DNA from 3 places in the Cellulomonas sp. P24 genome. Region 2 is predicted to be linked to each of the others. Evidence: predicted binding sites of a transcription regulator. Region 2 holds the regulator's gene; each other region holds the start of a gene.
What was found. Region 2 encodes HrcA, which represses chaperone genes, less so after heat shock. Its sites were predicted from a motif close to TTNGCACTCGNNNNNNNCGAGTGCNAA; they were not measured.
Positions count from the first base shown of each region.

Region 1: LJB74_RS14815 (FmdB family zinc ribbon protein) is a predicted target of HrcA. The motif match lies at 2,678-2,704, and genes of this name have one in related genera.
Region 3: LJB74_RS10755 (Hsp20/alpha crystallin family protein) is a predicted target of HrcA. The motif match lies at 1,776-1,802, and genes of this name have one in related genera.

Region 1 is NZ_JAJDFX010000002.1:3,152,813-3,158,620, forward strand. Features, by position in the region: gene LJB74_RS14795 (hypothetical protein) at 1-464, shown strand, start outside; gene LJB74_RS14800 (hypothetical protein) at 477-797, shown strand; gene mscL (large conductance mechanosensitive channel protein MscL) at 958-1,413, opposite strand; gene LJB74_RS14810 (SAF domain-containing protein) at 1,452-2,138, opposite strand; gene LJB74_RS14815 (FmdB family zinc ribbon protein) at 2,225-2,602, opposite strand; gene LJB74_RS14820 (penicillin acylase family protein) at 2,813-5,380, shown strand; gene LJB74_RS14825 (5-formyltetrahydrofolate cyclo-ligase) at 5,358-5,808, opposite strand, start outside.
Region 2 is NZ_JAJDFX010000002.1:3,583,840-3,589,647, forward strand. Features, by position in the region: gene LJB74_RS16740 (hypothetical protein) at 1-576, shown strand, start outside; gene LJB74_RS16745 (DUF2510 domain-containing protein) at 609-1,064, shown strand; gene LJB74_RS16750 (DUF3097 domain-containing protein) at 1,086-1,976, opposite strand; gene hrcA (heat-inducible transcriptional repressor HrcA) at 2,180-3,211, shown strand; gene dnaJ (molecular chaperone DnaJ) at 3,277-4,401, shown strand; gene LJB74_RS16765 (16S rRNA (uracil(1498)-N(3))-methyltransferase) at 4,435-5,202, shown strand; gene LJB74_RS16770 (Gmad2 immunoglobulin-like domain-containing protein) at 5,230-5,766, opposite strand.
Region 3 is NZ_JAJDFX010000002.1:2,302,000-2,307,807, forward strand. Features, by position in the region: gene LJB74_RS10745 (hypothetical protein) at 24-848, opposite strand; gene LJB74_RS10750 (RNA polymerase sigma factor) at 845-1,411, opposite strand; gene LJB74_RS10755 (Hsp20/alpha crystallin family protein) at 1,892-2,341, shown strand; gene metE (5-methyltetrahydropteroyltriglutamate--homocysteine S-methyltransferase) at 2,431-4,782, opposite strand; gene LJB74_RS10765 (methylenetetrahydrofolate reductase) at 4,784-5,767, opposite strand.

The DNA.
Region 1 (5,808 bases), 430 kb from region 2:
TCCCGACGGTCGCCGAGATGGACGGCGGTCGCCCGGAGGTCCCGGTCGACGAGGTCGTCGAGGACGTCGTACCTCCGACGACGGGCGCAGACGTCGAGGCCCCGACGGCCGGCGAGGTCGCGGAACCTGCGGCGGTCGGTGCTGAGATCGAGGAGCCGCGCGCGGCGGGGCCCCGTCGCCCCGGTGGCCGGGTGTCGGTGCCACCGGTCACGCGGTCGGCGACGGCCGAGCAACCGGTGCTCCCGTTCGTCACGGGCCCGCGTCCGCCCGTAGAGGCCGGTCTGCCGATCCGCGCGTACACCGACGACCAGCTCGACGACCTGCTCGCCTGGCTCCAGTCGGACGGTGTCGTGCGTGACCGTGAACAGCTCGCCCGCGCGCTGCGTGCCGATCTCGGCGTCACCCGGCGCAACGCCCATGTCGACGCGGTGATCGGTGCGGCCGTCCGCCGGGCGCTCGGATGAGTCGGGCCGCTGATGAGTGAGACGGCGGTGAGCGGGACCCCTGGGGAGCCGTCGTCGACCGACCCGTCGAGCGGGCTGCAGGACGCCGCCCCGGCGCAGGACGACGCGACCTCTTCCGGCGGTCAGCCGTCGGTCGCCCGCGCAGCGACGGATGCCCCGGTGAAGGAGGGCGATGCCGGAGCGGCCGGGACGGCCGGTCGGCGGCGGCATGTCGTGCCCGACGACGCGCCGGTGATACCGGACCGAAGTGCGGACGACTCCGACCTCGGGTGGGGCGACGGTCCGGACTCGAACGACGACCGCCTGCGACGGGACGTACCGCCGCACTGGTGACGGGCACGTGGGCCGGGCGTAGGTTCCCGTGCCGGACCTCGCGGCACGAACCTCGGCGGCACGGGGCGTGGCCGGACGTGTGCGACATCCGACACCGGACATGACAGGACCCGATCTCCCTGCGGAGACCGGGCCCCGTGCGCACGACGCTGTGCGCCGATCAGGACGTCGGTGGTCCCGCCGGACCGCTCGACCCGCCGGGGCCACCGACGTTGCGCTGGGCCAGCAGGTCGCGGATCTCCTGCAGCAGCACGACGTCCGCCGACGGCGGTTCGGGTGACGGGTCCTCCGGCTCGATCCCCTTCGCGCGACGATCGTTGATCGCCTTGACCGGGAGCACGATGAAGAAGTACACGGCCGTCGCGACGAACAGGAACTGGAGCACCGCGTCGAGGAACCCGCCCACGGAGATCGTCGCGTTGTTGATCGGTCCGATGTCCCAGACCTTCGCGAGGCTCGCCTTGCCGAAGACCATCCCGACGAACGGGGTGATGATGAAGGTCACGAGCGCCTTGACGACGGCGGTGAAGGCCGTCCCGATGACCACGGCAACGGCCAGGTCGAGGATGTTGCCGCGCATGAGGAAGGCCTTGAAACCGGCGAGAGCGTCGCGCATCCTGTGTCCTTCTGACGGGTCCTGGTGGCCGCCTCGGATCATTGCACAAAGACCGGGCTGAGGCTCGCCCACCCGACGGCGCCGGCGAGCGCGGTGGCCTCGTCCGGGGCCACCGCGAGTAGGACCACAGGCGAGGTGGAGTCGTCGGTGCCGAGCAGGCTCGGCGAGGTGACGCCGCGCCCGTCCGGCACGAGCTGCAGGACGAGCGCGCCCCGTGCGAGCCGCTCGCCGACCCCGGCTCGGCCGTCGAGCGTGCCGGCAGCCGCGAGCACGTCGACCCGGTCGCCGACGTGCACCAGGGAACGGACCCCGAGGTCGGCGAACCGCACCGGCACGACGACGGTGCCGGGTGGCCCCTGGGGTGCACCGTCGGCAAGCAGCGGGTCGACCACGGGGAGGCCCGCCGGGACGGCGATCGCGAGGGTGCGACCCGCGAGCTCGTCGACCGCGCCGTGGGCACCGTCCGGCACGGCGCCGTCCGGCATCGGCACGACCCGGAGGTCGGCGGGCGAGAGCTCCGTCCCGGCCGACAGAGCGTGACGGGTGAGGACGACCGACGTGCTCGGCTCCGGTGGCGGGGAGAGGTGGTCGACGACGATCCCGCCCGCTGCAGCGAGGGCGAGTGCGGCGAGGGCGAACCGGGCGCGCCACAACCGGGCGCGCCAGCGGACCGGGAGACGGCGGGGGTGGCGGGTTGGCCGACGGGCGGGCGCAGGAGAGGTCACCCGGTGACGCTAGGGACCGCGTGACGGTCGCGTCGGCCAGCAGGCGGCTCCCTGTGGAGTGCGCAGAGGCCTTGGTGTGCCTGTGGTCAGCTCGCTGCTGCGCCTGCGGTGGCCTTGGCCGTCGTCGAGCCGGACGTGCTGGAGCCGGACGAGGTCGCCCCGCTCGTCGTCGGGCTCGCAGGCGTGCCGGCCGACCCTGCGGAGTCGCCGGAGCCGGACGTCGAACCCGTCCCGGCACCGTCGGACTTGCGCGCGGGGTTCGCGGTGGTGCCCGCCGTGACGGCGCCTGCACGTGCGTCGTTGCGGTAGAAGCCGGACCCCTTGAAGACCACGCCGACGCTCGCGAAGACCTTGCGCAGGCGGCCGTCGCACTCGGGGCACACGGTCAGGGCGTCGTCCGCGAACGACTGCTGCACGTCGAATCGGTGCTCGCAGGCGGTGCACGCGTAGGCGTAGGTGGGCACGGGGTTCCTCCTTGCACGGGCACGGTGGGCGTCAGGTCGACGGGACGCGCGGTGCTCGTGCACCGGGCGATCGGCCTGGCACTCCTTCTCTCCGAGTGCCAACGATACCCGGGTGCCCCGGCATTCCCCGCCGGGCGGCCGGATCCGCATCGCCGAGGACGACCCGCGCGGGTCGGCCGCCGTGCTGCGCCGAACGGATACTCTCGCCAGGTGACCCGTCGACGTGCACTCCGTCTGTCCCTCGCGATCGTCGCCGGCGTCGTCGTCCTCGTCCTGGTGGTCGCGGTCGCGGCCGCGGCGATCGTGATCAGGCGTCCGTTGCCGCAGACCTCGGGGAGCCTGACGCTCGCGGGGCTGAGCGCCGACGCGACGGTGACGCGCGACGCCCGCGGCGTCCCGTACATCACCGCCGCCACCCCGGAGGACCTCTTCCGGGCGCAGGGGTACGTGCAGGCGCAGGACCGGTTCTTCGAGATGGACTACCGGCGGCACGTCACAGCAGGTCGGCTCTCCGAGCTCGTCGGGGCCAACTCCGATGCGCTCGCGGCGGACAAGGTGATCCGCACCTTCGGGTGGCGTCGGGTCGCCGAGCAGGAGCTGCCCCTGCTCGCGCCCACCACACGGGCGTACCTGCAGGCCTACGCCGACGGCGTCAACGCGTACCTCTCCTCGCGGAGCACCGCGTCCCTCGCGGTCGAGTACACCGTCCTCGGGCTGCAGGTGGACGTCACGCGCCCGGAACCCTGGTCACCCGTGGACTCGCTCGCGTGGCTCAAGGCGATGGCCTGGGACCTGCGCGGCAACTACGACGAGGAGCTCGCGCGCGCGGCCACCTACAGCTCGGTCCGCGACGTCGCCCGCGTCGACGAGCTCTTCCCGCCGTACCCGTACGAGCGCAACCAGCCGATCATCACCCCGGAGGCCGCGACCGCGACCACGGCAGCGCACGCGACGACGTCGGGCCTGGACCTCGCGTCCGCGGACCTGCAGGCCGCGATCGCGTCCGCGACGCAGGCGCTCGCCGCCGTCCCGCACCTGGTCGGGAAGGGCGACGGGGTCGGCTCCAACTCGTGGGTGGTGTCCGGGGCCCACACCGCGACGGGGTCACCGATCCTCGCGAACGACCCGCACCTGTCGATCTCCGCACCGGGGGTCTGGGCGCAGGTGTCGCTGCAGTGCCGCGACGTCACGGCGGCGTGCCCGTTCGACGTCAGCGGGTTCTCCTTCGCCGGGCTCCCGGGTGTGATCATCGGGCACAACGGCCGGCTCGCGTGGGGCCTGACGAACCTCGGCGCCGACGTCACGGACTTCTTCCTCGAGCGGGTCACCGACACGACCTACCAGCGTGACGGCACCCAGGTGCCGCTCGAGGTCCGCACCGAGACGATCAAGGTGAACGGCGGCGCGGACGTCCGCCTGACGATTCGCTCGACCGTGCACGGCCCGATCGTGTCGGACGTGCTGCCTCTCGACACGGTGGCCTCCGCACCGGTGCCGGAGGACGCGCCGTTCGGGCGCTACGCCGTCGCCCTCGACTGGACCGCGCTGACCCCGGGCCGGACGGCGGACGCGATCTTCGCGCTCGACACCGCCTCCGACGCAGCCGGTGTGAAGAGCGCTGCGGCGCTGTTCGACGTCCCGTCCCAGAACATCGTCTTCGCGACGACCTCCGGCGACATCGGGTACCAGGCGCCGGGCCGGATCCCGATCCGGGCGACCGTCCCCGGCGTCGTCCCGTCCGACGGCACGTGGCCGCGCCCGGGCTGGGACAGCGCCTACGACTGGAAGGGCTACGTCCCCGCGGCGGACATGCCCGCCGAGCTGAACCCGCCGGACGGCATCATCGTCGCGGCGAACCAGGCCGTGACCCCCGCCGGTACCGGGCCGTTCCTCACGTCGGACTGGGACTACGGGTACCGGGCACAACGGATCCGGACCCTGCTGACCGAGAGCATCGCCGCCGGGACCAAGATCACGACCGCGCAGACCAGCGCGATGCAGCTCGACGACCTCAACCCGTACGCGCAGATGCTCGTGCCGGCGCTGCTCAAGATCTCCCTGCCGACGGCGTTCGACGCCGACGGTCAGAAGCTCCTGCGCACGTGGGACATGCGGTCCGGCACGGACTCGGCGGCCGCGATGTACTTCTCAGCGGTATGGGCGAAGGTCCTCGAGCTGACCTTCTGGGACGAGGTGCCGGACGCGTACCGCCCGACGGGCGGCAGCCGCTGGCTGGAGGTCGTCCGCGGCCTCCTGGAGCGACCGAACGACCCGTACTGGGACGACCACAGCACGGTGGGTGTGGTCGAGGGCCGGGACGAGATCCTCGCCCGGGCGCTCATCTCCGCACGTCTCGAGCTCACGGCGTCTCTCGGCAAGGACCCGAAGGACTGGTCCTGGGGCCTGCTCCACACGGCGGCGCCCCAGCACCCCGTGCTCGGTGGACCGAGCGTCCCCGGCCTGATCCGTCGCCTCGTCAACCCGACGCCGCTCGCGGTGCCGGGCAGCGGGTCGATCGTCGACGCCACCGCGTGGGACGCCGCGAGCGGGTCGTTCACCGTCACGTCGGCACCGTCGATGCGCATGGTGGTCGACCTCAAGGACCTCGACCGTTCGACGTGGGTCACCCTGACCGGAACCTCCGGCCACCCGGGGAGCGTCCACTACACCGACCAGTTCCAGGCCTGGGCCGACGGACGGACGTTCCCCTGGCCGTTCACCCCGGCCGCGCAGACGGCGGCGGCCGATCAGCAGCTCACGCTGCGTCCCGCCTCCTGAGCCGCTGCCAGCCGTCGGGCGTGGCGACGGCGTCGACATGGCGGTCGTGCGACTCGTGCGGGAGTGGTCGCGTCCCGGCCTCGTAGACCTCTTCGGGGAACGTCAGCGCGATCACGAGCACACCGTCGCGCGCATGCTCCAGGGCACGGTCGTACCAGCCGCCGCCCTGACCGAGGCGCGCGCCCGAGGTGTCCACCGCGAGCGCCGGGACGATGATGACGTCCGCGTCGGCCAGCGCCTCGGGTCCGAGCCCGGGGCCCCCGGGCTCGGGCGGACGTCCGGGCGAGCGCTGCTGGAGGTCCTCCGGGCCCACGTACTCCGCCCAGTCCCGCTGGAGACCGCTGCCGAGGACGGGCAGCAGCACGCGGACCCCGCGCGCGGCCATCCGATCGAGGATCGGGAGGGTCCCCGGTTCGCTCTCGCGGGCG
Region 2 (5,808 bases):
GTCATCGGTGGCGCGTTCTACTTCGCGCTCATCGCGTCAGCGGTGACGGCAGCGAACAACGACCCGTACGGCAGCTCGTCGGGGATGTTCGGTGCCGGCTTCGGCTTCGGGTCGATCGTCTTCTACATCGTGATCATCCTTCTCGGGTATTTGGCCCAGGCCGGGATGGTCCGCGGCGCCCTGCACATCACGTACGGCCGGCCGCTCGAGTTCAAGACCTTCTTCCAGTTCGACAACCTCGGGGGAGTCATCGGGGCGTCGCTGCTGATCGGCCTCGGCACCGGTGTCGGAGTGGTGCTGTGCGTCCTCCCGGGCATCGTGTTCGCGTTCTTCGCCCAGTTCGCCCTGTACTTCGTCCTCGACAAGCAGCAGGGCGCGGTCGAGGCGATCAAGTCGAGCTTCTCGTTGGTCAACAAGAACCTCGGGACGGTCGTCGTGCTCTTCCTTGCCGTCTACGTCGTGCAGGCCATCGGTGCGCTGGTCTGCGGTGTCGGCCAGCTGATCGCGTTCCCGCTCACGATGATCGCGACGGCCTACATGTACCGCCGCATGCTCGGCGAGCCCGTCGCCCCCTGACGGAGGCGTCCTGAACCGAGAGCAGCACACGCATGACGCAGGGGCCGTCGCCCCACCCCGGGTCGGGGTACCTCCACGGCGTGAGCGCCGGGTGGTACCCCGACCCGTCCGGTGACTGGCAGCTCCGCTGGTGGGACGGGGTCCTGTGGTCCGCGGACGTCGTCACCGGGACGTACCGCAGCCGGGAGCCGATCGGGCAGGTGGCGGTGCCGGCCGTCGAGCAGGTGCTGTGGGACGGCGAGGGGCACCGGTTGACGACGCACCGCATCTGGGTCCACGAGCCCGGCACCGGACGGCCTCCCGAGGAGCTGCCGCTCTGGACGATCGCCTCGGTCGACGCCACCGAGTCCCGGGTCACGATGTCGGTCGCGTACCCGGGCTACGGCGGTCGCGTGACGTACGTGATCCGCTCGGCGTCGGCACCGCTGCTCGGCGCCCTGGTGCACGCATGGGCCAACCGGAACCGTCGTGCCGCGATGCGGCTCTGACCGGAGGCCGCTCGGCGCCGGTCAGGGAGCGGTGACGAAGTCGATCAGCTCCTCGACCCGCCCGAGGAGCGACGGCTCGAGGTCCGCGTAGGACCGCACGGATCCCAGGATCCGTTGCCAGGCCCGTGCGACGTCCGCCTGATCCGCGGCCGGCCAGCCGAGCTCGCGGAGGATGCCGTGCTTCCACTCGACGCCACGCTCGATCGTCGGCCAGCCGGAGAGCCCGAGGCGTTCCGGCCGGACGGCCTGCCACACGTCGACATACGGGTGCCCCAGCACGACGACCGTCCCGCGAGGCGCGGCGCGCATGACCGCCTCAGCGATGCGACTCTCCTTGCTCCCGGGCACGAGGTGGTCGACCAGCACGCCGAGGCGACGGCCGGGCTCGGGTGCGAAGTCCCGCACCGCGTCCGGCAGGTTGTCGACACCGTCGAGCAGCTCGACCACCACGCCCTCGATCCGCAGGTCGTCGCCCCACACCTTCTCCACGAGCTCGGCGTCGTGCTTGCCCTCGACCCAGATGCGTGACCCACGGGCGACGCGTGCGCGTGCCCCGGCGACCGCACGTGACCCCGACGCGGTCCGGGTGGGCGCCGACGGCGCCGGCACCGGCCGCGGCGGCGTGAGCTCGACGGGTGCGCCGTCCACCCAGAAGCCCGGTCCGAGCGGGAACGTGCGGGTGCGTCCGCGCCGGTCCTCGAGGACGACGACGTGAAGACCGCCCGACTTCTCGACGCGGGTCACCGCACCGACCCAGCCGGTCGTGACCTCCTCGACCACCAGGCCCTGCTCGGCCGGTGTCGGCACCGAGCGGCGCGCCGTCCGATGGCCCGTCGTGGGCGTCGACAGCACGTCGGAGCCGTAGCGGTCGGGACGGTCCGGGCGCGTCGAGGCAGGGGGTCGGGACGTCACCCGGGAAGCCTAGGACGCGCACCGGCGTTCACCGAGGAGGCGGTGTGCGGGCGTCGTCCCCGACACGCGCGGCTCGGCCGCGTAGAATTGGCACTCGCCACCCCGGAGTGCCACCGGGAGGCGAGGAAGGCGAGCGACCGAACACGACCGCCGCACCGGGCAGATCACCCGGCGCGACACCGACACGACGCAGGGAGGTCACGGTGAGCGACGACCGCAGGCTCGACGTGCTGCGCGCGATCGTCGAGGACTACGTGGTCACGCGTGAACCCGTCGGCTCGCGCGCACTCGTGGAACGGCACTCCCTCGGGGTCTCGTCGGCGACGATCCGCAACGACATGGCTGCCCTCGAGGAAGGGGGCTACATCGTCCAGCCCCACACGTCGGCCGGTCGCGTGCCGACGGATCGTGGGTACCGGCTGTTCGTCGACCGGCTCGCAACCGTCAAGGCGATGTCGAGCCCGGAGAAGCGGGCCATCCAGTCGTTCCTCGAGGAAGCGGTGGACCTCGACGACGTGGTCGACCGTGCCGTGCGCCTGCTCGCGCAGCTCACCCAGCAGGTCGCCGTCGTCCAGTACCCGTCGCTCCGCCGGTCGGCCCTGCGTCACCTCGAGCTCGTCGACCTCGGCGAGCACCGGCTCCTGGTCGTCATCATCACCGACACCGGCCGCGTCGAGCAGCGCACCCTGGACCTCACGACGATCGCCCCTGCGCTCTCCGAGGAGACCGTCGCGCTGCTGCGGGTACGCCTCAACGTCGTCGCGACGGGCCGGCGGCTCTCCGAGCTCGTCGTCCCGCTCGGCGAGCTCGCGGAGGCGTTCCCGAGCACGGACCAGGCGCTGGTCCGGGCCGTGGTCCAGGTCGTCGAGGAGACGCTCGCCGAGGAGAGCGAGGAGCGTCTGGTGCTCGCCGGCACGGCGAACCTCGCCCGGACCGGTGCGCACGACTTCACGCACACGCTCGGCCCGGTCCTCGAGGCCCTCGAGGAGCAGGTCGTGCTGCTCCGGCTGCTCAGCGAGATGGCCGACGACGCCGCGAGCGTGTCCGTGCGGATCGGGCGCGAGACGCACCACGAAGGGCTGGTCGAGACCAGCTTCGTGACGAGCGGGTACGGCGGAGACGACGCCAGCCTCGCGCGGATCGGGTCGATCGGCCCGCTGCGCATGGACTACCCGGGCACGATCGCATCCGTCCGTGCGGTCGCCCGGTACCTCTCCCGGGTCCTCGCCGGGTGAGCCGCACTCCCGTGACCTCCGCCGGCCGCCGCCGGTCCACCCATGTCCCCTGCAGGAAGTGATCAGTGAGCGACTACTACCAGATCCTCGGCGTGCCGCGCGACGCGAGCACCGACCAGATCAAGAAGGCCTACCGCAAGCTCGCGCGTGAGCTCCACCCGGACGTCGCGGGCGAGGGCATGCAGACCGAGGACCGGTTCAAGGACGTCTCGCGTGCCTACGAGGTGCTCTCCAACCCGGAGAAGCGGCAGGCCTACGACATGGGGGCCGACCCGTCCGCACCTGGTGGCGGCATGGGCGGTGGCTTCGGCTTCCAGGACATCTTCGAGACGTTCTTCGGTGCGGCGCAGTCGGCCGGTCAGCGCGGCCCGATCCCGCGCGCACGTCGCGGCCAGGACGCCCTGCTCCGGCTCGACATCGACCTCGCCGAGGCGGCCTTCGGTGCGCACCGCGAGCTCCAGGTCGACACCGCGGTGCTGTGCCCGACGTGCGAGGGCTCGTGCTGCCGACCCGGGAGCTCGCCGCGCACCTGTGACGTGTGCGGCGGGCGAGGATCGGTGCAGCGGGTCGCCCGGTCGTTCCTCGGCCAGGTCATGACCTCCGCCCCGTGCGCCGCGTGCCACGGATTCGGCACCGTGATCCCGGAGCCCTGCACCGAGTGCGCGGGCGAGGGCCGGGTCCGCAGCCGTCGCACGCTCTCCGTCGACGTCCCGGCAGGCGTCGACACGGGGACCCGGATCAAGCTCACGGGGCAGGGCGAGGTGGGCCCGGCAGGTGGGCCGGCCGGCGACGTCTACCTCGAGGTCCGCGAGCGCAACCACGAGACGTTCGTGCGGCGCGGCGACGACCTGCACTGCACGCTCGAGGTGCCCATGACGGCGGCGGCGCTCGGCACCGTGCTCGAGCTGGACACCCTGGACGGGATGCAGGAGATCGACCTGCGACCGGGCACGCAGCCGGGTCAGGTCATCACGCTCAAGGGGCTGGGCGTCGGGCACCTGCACACCGGCGGACGGGGCGACCTCGACGTGCACATCGAGGTGCAGGTGCCCGCCCCGGAGGACGAGGAGCAGGTCGAGCTGCTGCGCCGTCTCGCGGAGCTGCGTGGGGAGCAGCGGCCGGAAGGGCGGCTCTCGGCGGTGCACCCGGGGGTGTTCGCCAAGCTGCGCGACAAGCTCAGCGGGCGTTGAGCGTGACCTGGCAGTCGACGTGACGGGAACGGCATGAGCGCGCCGGTGTTCCTCGCCGAGCAGGGGTCGCTGCACGGCGCGACGGTCGGGTCGACGTACCTGCTCGACGGTGCCGAGGGCCGGCACGCCGGCGTCGTGCAGCGACGCGCTCCCGGTGAGCGCGTGGACGTCGTCGACGGGGCGGGCGTGCGGCTCCGCGGTGTGGTGCTCGCGGTCGACGCGACGGGCGTGCACCTCGAGGTCCGCGAGCACGTCGTCGAGCCGGAGCCGGAGATCGGGCTGGTGCTCGTCCAGGCGCTCGCGAAGGGCGACCGGGACGAGCTCGCGATCGAGGCCGCGACCGAGGTCGGTGCCGACGAGGTGCTGCCCTGGCAGGCCGATCGGTCGATCGTGGTCTGGCGCGGCGACCGCGCGGCCAAGAGCCGGGCACGCTGGGTCGGCACCGTACGTGCGGCCTCGAAGCAGTCCCGCCGTGCGCGCATGCCGGTCGTGGGAACGGCGGTGGACGGCGCCGGGCTGGTCGCGCGTGTCTCGGACACCGTGGCCGGCGGTGGGACGGCCCTGGTGCTGCACGAGGACGCCCACCAGCCCCTCGCGACGGTCCGTCTCCCGTCGGCGCGCACCGGCGCCCAGATCCTCGTGGTCGTCGGTCCGGAGGGCGGCATCAGCGAACGCGAGGTGAGCGCCCTCGAGGGTGCGGGCGCCCAGACGGTGCGGCTCGGCCCGCACGTGCTGCGGACCTCGACGGCAGGACCGGTGGCTCTCGCCCTGCTCGCCCAACGGCTCGGCTACTGGGGATGACCGGTCCGCACGCCGACTGACGTGCCGTCAGGAGACGGTGAACGTCACCGTCACGAGGTTGTGCCGAGTCGTGCCGGACTCGCCGTTCGACATGTCCGGCTCCCACACGGCGACTGTCAGCGTCCCGGTCGGCACGGTCGCGGTGAACGTGAAGGGTCCCGGCGTGCCGTTCGCACCGGCGTTCGTGAAGCCGCTGGCCACCGGGGTGGTGCCGCCGGCCGGGACGATCTCCCAGTTCAGCGTGCCCTCGAAGGCAGAGCCGCTGCCGGAGATGGTGACGTCGGGTCCGGAGACCGTCGACCCCGGCATCGGCGTCGTGATCACGTTCACGCCGGCGGACGGCTGGTTCGAGGGCAGCGGCTGGTCGGTCGCCGTCGACTGCGGCGACAGCGTCGCCGTCGCCGGGGGCACCGTGGCCGTCGTCGGTGCGGCGGACGCCGACGTGCCGGTCGGCGTCGCACCGGTGCTCCCGGTGGACGCGCATCCGGACACGGTCGCCAGCGCGAGCAGGGTGACGATCCCGGCTGCGGCCTGTGCCCGTCGTCGGGCTCGGATCGTGCTCATGGGCAGTCCCCTCCTTCACGTCGTGGCACCGAGGAGCGACGC
Region 3 (5,808 bases), 1.3 Mb from region 2:
GCGGAGGGACAGCGCGCACCGCTTCATCGGAGCGTGAGCCGGCTGGTGGTCGTGGTGCCGTCGCGGTAGGTCACGGCGAGCTCGACTCCGTCGCTCGACGCGTTCATGAGCTCATCGCCGGGGAACCAGAGCGCGAAGTGCCCTCCGTTCACGGTCGCGGTCACGTCCCCGTGCGTCCGGCTGTGATAGACGACGCCCACGACATCGGAACCGGCGGCGCCGGCGATCAGGGAGATGTCGCCCGCGCCCATGGTGCCCGTGCCGAGGTCCGTGGCGACCAGCTCACGGGGCTTGGGAGCGGCGTAGTCGGCAGGTGTTCCGATCGAGCCGATCATGCCGCTCGTGAACAGGCCCGCGGTGCTGTCGGTGATGCACATCGCCGAGAACCCGTCGGCGCCGGCGAGCACCACCGTGGTCCACACGCCTCGGCGCTCAGCGACGACCGGGTCGGCGCTGCGAAGTGCGGTGGCGTAGTCGCCCGCGTGCGTCTGGCCCCGGCAGTCGGTGACCGCCTCTGCCTGTTCCTGCGCCGACATGCCTGCAGGGGCCGCCGTCCAGGTGGCGAAGGCGTGGTCGCCGCCGGTGAGGGACGGCAGCACGACCAAGCCGGCAGTGACCGCGGCCACCATGCCGGCGGCCAGGACGACCCGGCGGACCGTTCTGACGGGACGCCGCGGTCGGTCTGTGGCGGTGGACGGTGACGAGGGCTGTTGGCGCCCGTGCGGCGTCGGGTCGGTGGCCAGGATGGCCTGCAGGTCGGCGCGGGCGCGAGCAGTGGTGGGATCGACGTGGCGGTCCGCCGGGTCCAGCGATCGCAGCGTGGCGACGACGTCGTCGTTGCGGTTCATGGGGTGGTCATCCTCTCCGCGACGGCAGCCGGCGTTCCGGTCGCCTGTGGCAGGTGATCGAGATGGAGTCGGAGTGCTCGCCGGGCACGGCTCAACCGCAGCCGGAACGCCACCGGCGAGATGCCGAGCACAGCGGCGGCCTGTGGTGCGCTGAGCTCTTCGAAGGCAGAGAGGGCAAGAGCCTCTTGATGCATCTCGGAGAGACGACGCCACGCGTTGGCGAGGTCCACCGCGCTCACGACCCTGTCGGTGTCCGCGTCGGTGGTGGGGAAGGTCGTGGCGTCAGCGAGGCGCACGCCCAGCGCGCGGCGACGACGCTCGCCGCGGTGGTTGTTGAGCAGGACATTCCGGGTGATGCCGAAGATCCACGCCCGCGCGTCATCGTGGGAGCGCGGCACCTCGTCGAGGCGACGCCACACGACCAGGAACACGTCCGCGACGACATCCTCGGCATGGTCTGCATGTCCCCGCCGCTGAACGAATCGCAGCAGGTCCGGGTAGACCGCCTCGTACAGCGATCTGAAGGTGCGCTCTCGGTCAGGAGCGCGCGACTCGTGGCTCATACCTCGTACCTGTCCACCACCCGAGCACGTGTGTCGCGGTCCGCCAGAGTACAGCGAGGGCCGCACCTCGGGTGCCGATGTCGAGACCGTCCAGGCGGTCGCGTCATGGTGAGCTGCTGTGACGCGCCGATGTCGGGACGGGCTCGGACAGTCTGGTGCGGTCCGGCTTCGACGGGCGGGCCCATCACCTGCGGGGGCTGCGGGCGACGGCATCCAGCAAGGTGTCGCGGCGTGGTCCATCGGTTCTCCCGAGGTCCGTCTGCCCCGGCGCGCTTGTCCGGGCGCGGGCCCGTGGCGGAACGCGCGCACCCGTGGTCGCGCGTTCGCCCGTCGCGAACGATGCCCCGTCGAACACGGAACCCCTCTGGCACTCAGGGCCATCGAGTGCTAATCATGGGGGTGTAGCCACCCGGTCGGGGCCCCTGACCGGATGGGCCGGGGTCCCGAGGGCCGGGGCCCCTGAACGAGGAGGTGAGGTTCGTGGCTACGCGGTACGACCCGTTCTTCGACATGGACCGGTTGGTCGGCCAGATGTTCGGCAGCGTCAGCGCAGCGGCAGTGATGCCGATGGACCTGTACCGGGCCGGTGACCACTTCGTGATGCACGTCGACCTGCCCGGGGCCGACCCCGGCACGATCGACGTCAACGTCGAGGACCGCACGATGACCGTCCGCGCGCAGCGCACGCCGCGCACCGAGGACGACGTCCAGTGGCTGGCCCACGAGAGGCCGAGCGGCACGTACGCCCGTCAGGTCACGCTCGGACGTGGTCTCGCTCTCGACGCCATCTCGGCGACGTACGCCGACGGCGTGCTCACGCTGACGATCCCGGTGGCCGAGGACGCCAAGCCCCGCAAGGTCGAGATCCAGCACGCCTCGACCCCGGCGGCCATCAACGCGACCACCCACGAGGACGCTCCGACCACCTGATCCCACCGACCGCCGAGTGGAGCGAAACGCCACGACACGCCCGCGTGTCTGTGGCGTTTCGCTCCACTCGGCGAGAGGGGTGGGGCTGGCTACGCGAGCGTCGCGCGGACGGCTCGGGTGGCCTCGATGATGTGCTCGAGCGAGGGCGTGACCTCCTCGTACCGGCGGGTCTTGAGGCCGCAGTCCGGGTTCACCCACACCTGGCGCACGTCGATCGACCCGACGGCCGAGCGCAGGAGCTCCTCGACCTCGCCCTCGGACGGCACGCGCGGCGAGTGGATGTCATAGACCCCCGGGCCGATCCCGCGCGGGTAGCCCGCCCCGGCGATGTCCCCGAGGATCTCCATCTTCGAGCGGGCCGCCTCGATCGAGGTGACGTCCGCGTCCAGACCGTCGATCGCGCCGATGATCTCGCCGAACTCCGAGTAGCACAGGTGCGTGTGGATCTGCAGGTCCTCCCGCACGCCGGCCGTCGCGAGCCGGAACGACGCCACCGACCAGTCGAGGTACGCCGGCTGGTCCGCCGCGCGCAACGGCAGCAGCTCACGCAGCGCCGGCTCGTCGACCTGGATCACCGGGATGCCCGCGGCCTCGAGGTCGCCGATCTCGTCCCGCAGCGCGAGCGCCACCTGGTTGGCGGTGTCCCCGAGCGGCTGGTCGTTCCGCACGAACGACCACGCCAGGATCGTCACCGGACCCGTGAGCATGCCCTTGACCGGCTTGTCCGTGAGCGACGCCGTGTAGGTGGTCCAGTCGACGGTGATCGGCGCCGGGCGCGACACGTCGCCCCACAGGATCGGCGGGCGCACGCAGCGCGACCCGTAGGACTGCACCCAGCCGTTCTGCGTGACGGCGAACCCGTCGAGGTTCTCCGCGAAGTACTGCACCATGTCGTTGCGCTCGGGCTCGCCGTGCACGAGGACGTCGAGGCCGATCTCCTCCTGGAGCTCGACCACGCGCTTGATCTCGGCGCGCATCTCGGCCTCGTACTGCTCGGTCGTGATCTCGCCCTTGGCGTGCGCGGCGCGTGCCTTGCGGATCTCCGGGGTCTGGGGGAACGAGCCGATCGTCGTCGTCGGCAGCGGCGGCAGGTGCAGCCGCTCCTGCTGTGCCGCCGCACGGGCCGCGTAGTCGCCGCGGTGGAAGTCCGCGTCGGTCAGGCCCGCAAGGCGTGCCCGCACCTCCGGACGCACGACGCCCGGCGCGGTCGTCCGGTTCGCGAGCGAAGCAGCCGACGCGGCGAGCTCGGCGGCCACCACCGCACGACCCTCCGCGAGCCCCTTCGCGAGCACCGCGACCTCAGCAACCTTCTGGTCGGCGAAGGCGAGCCAGCCGCGCAGGGTCGGGTCGAGGTTCGGCTCGTCCTCGACGTCGTGCGGGACGTGCAGCAGCGACGTCGACGTCCCGGCGAGGATGCGGGACTCCGGGCCGGCCAGCGCCTGCAGCGCCTCCAGGGTGTCGAGAGCGGCCCCGAGGTCGGCGCGCCAGACGTTGTGGCCGTCGATCACGCCGCCGACCACGGTCTTGCCGGCCAGACCGGCGACGGGACCGGTGGGAAGCGTGCCGCGCACCAGGTCGAGCGTGAGGCCCTCGACGTCGGTCGCCGCGAGCACCGGGAGCGCGTCGCCGAGACCGCCGTACGGCGCGCCGACGAGGATCGCCGGTCGGGCCGGACGCGCGAGGTCCGTCGCCAGCGCGGCGTACGCCTCGGTGAGTGCGGCGTAGACGCGGTCGGCGGGCACGTCGATCGCGTCCGAGACCAGCGCGGGCTCGTCGAGCTGCACCCACGTGGCACCGGCCGCAGCGAACGCCTCGAGGAGCTGGGCGTACACGGGCAGCAGGTCCGCGAGGCGGTCGAGCGGGACGAAGCCCTCCGGGGATCCCTCGGCGGCCTTCGCGAGGGCGAGGAAGGTCACCGGGCCGACGAGCACCGGTCGGGTCAGCACGCCCTCGGCCAGCGCCTCCGCGAACTCCCGCACCGGGCGGTCGTCGGCGAAGCGGAACACGGTGCCCGGGCCGATCTCCGGCACGAGGTAGTGGTAGTTCGTGTCGAACCACTTGGTCATCTCGGCGGGGAGGTCGTCGCCCGCGCCGCGCGCCACCGTCGAGTACCCGGCGAGGTCGAGGCGGCCGTCGGCGTCGGCCAGGCCGGCGAAGCGCGCCGGGATCGCGCCGACGACCGTCGCGGCGTCGAGCATGTGGTCGTAGAACGAGAAGGCCGACGGGATCGCCGGGACGTCGGTCCGCAGCCCGAGCTCGGCCAGGCGCGTGCGCGTCCGGCGACGCAGCTCGGTCGCGGTCGCCTCGACGTCGGCGGCCGTCGCCCTGCCGGCCCAGAAGGCCTCGATGGACTTCTTGAGCTCGCGCCGGGGCCCGACGCGCGGGTACCCGAGGACGGTGCCGGAACCCAGGTCGGGAACGGCGGTGGTGGTGTCGGTCATGTCAGCCCCTTGAAGGAATGGACGTGGACGGTGGTGCCTGGACCCGCGGCGCATCGGCCACGTCGGGAGCCGTCGGGGCCCCTCCGCCGAGGTGTGCACCCTCGAGCAGGTCAAGTGCGGCTTGGTGCGTGTTGAACGTGTAGATGTGGACGCCCGGGGCGCCACCGTCCAGCACGCGGGTGACGAGCTCCACGCTGGCACGGATGCCGACGCGGTGCCGGGCGACGGGGTCGTCCTCGGCGGCGAGCGTGGCGAGGAGGTCACGGGGGACCTCGACGCCGGTCAGCTCCTGAACCCGCAGCAGGCGGGCCGGGTCGGTGGTGGGGATGATCCCCGGGATGATCGGGATCGTCACGCCGGCCTCGCGAGCGGCCGCGACCATGTCCAGGTAGCACTCGGCGTCGAAGAACACCTGCGTGATCGCGAAGTCCGCCCCCGAGGCCTGCTTGTCGAGCAGGGCCTGGATGTCCTGGTCGCGCGTGCTCCCGGCGCCGGCGTTGCCCCGCGGGAAGGCCGCGACGGCAACGGACAGTGGGCGGACGGCGCCTCGCACCTTCTGGGACGGCGACCCGGCGGCGCGGCGCGACTCGATCTTGCGGAGCAGGGACACCAGGTCGCTCGCGGTGTGCAGGCCGTCCGGGTGCGGGTGCCAGTCGGGCTGACCGACGGGCGGGTCGCCGCGCAGGGCGAGGAAGGACCGCACCCCCTCGTCGAGGAACTCCTCGACGACCTGGGTGATCTCCGCGCGCGAGACCCCGACGCAGGTCAGGTGGGCGATCGGGTTGAGCGACGTCTCGCGGAGCAGGCGGCGGACGAGCGCGCGCGTGGTGTACCGGGTGGCGCCGGACGCGCCGTAGGTGACGGAGACGAAGTCGGGGCGTGCGGTCGCGAGGGCCTCGATGGTGGCCCAGAGCTTCGGCGCCGCGTCCGGGTTGCGGGGCGGGAACAGCTCGAAGGAGACGGTGGGCCGGTCGACGGCGGTCACGGAGCTGCCACGGGCCGTGCCGGACGGCGGCCGGTGACCTG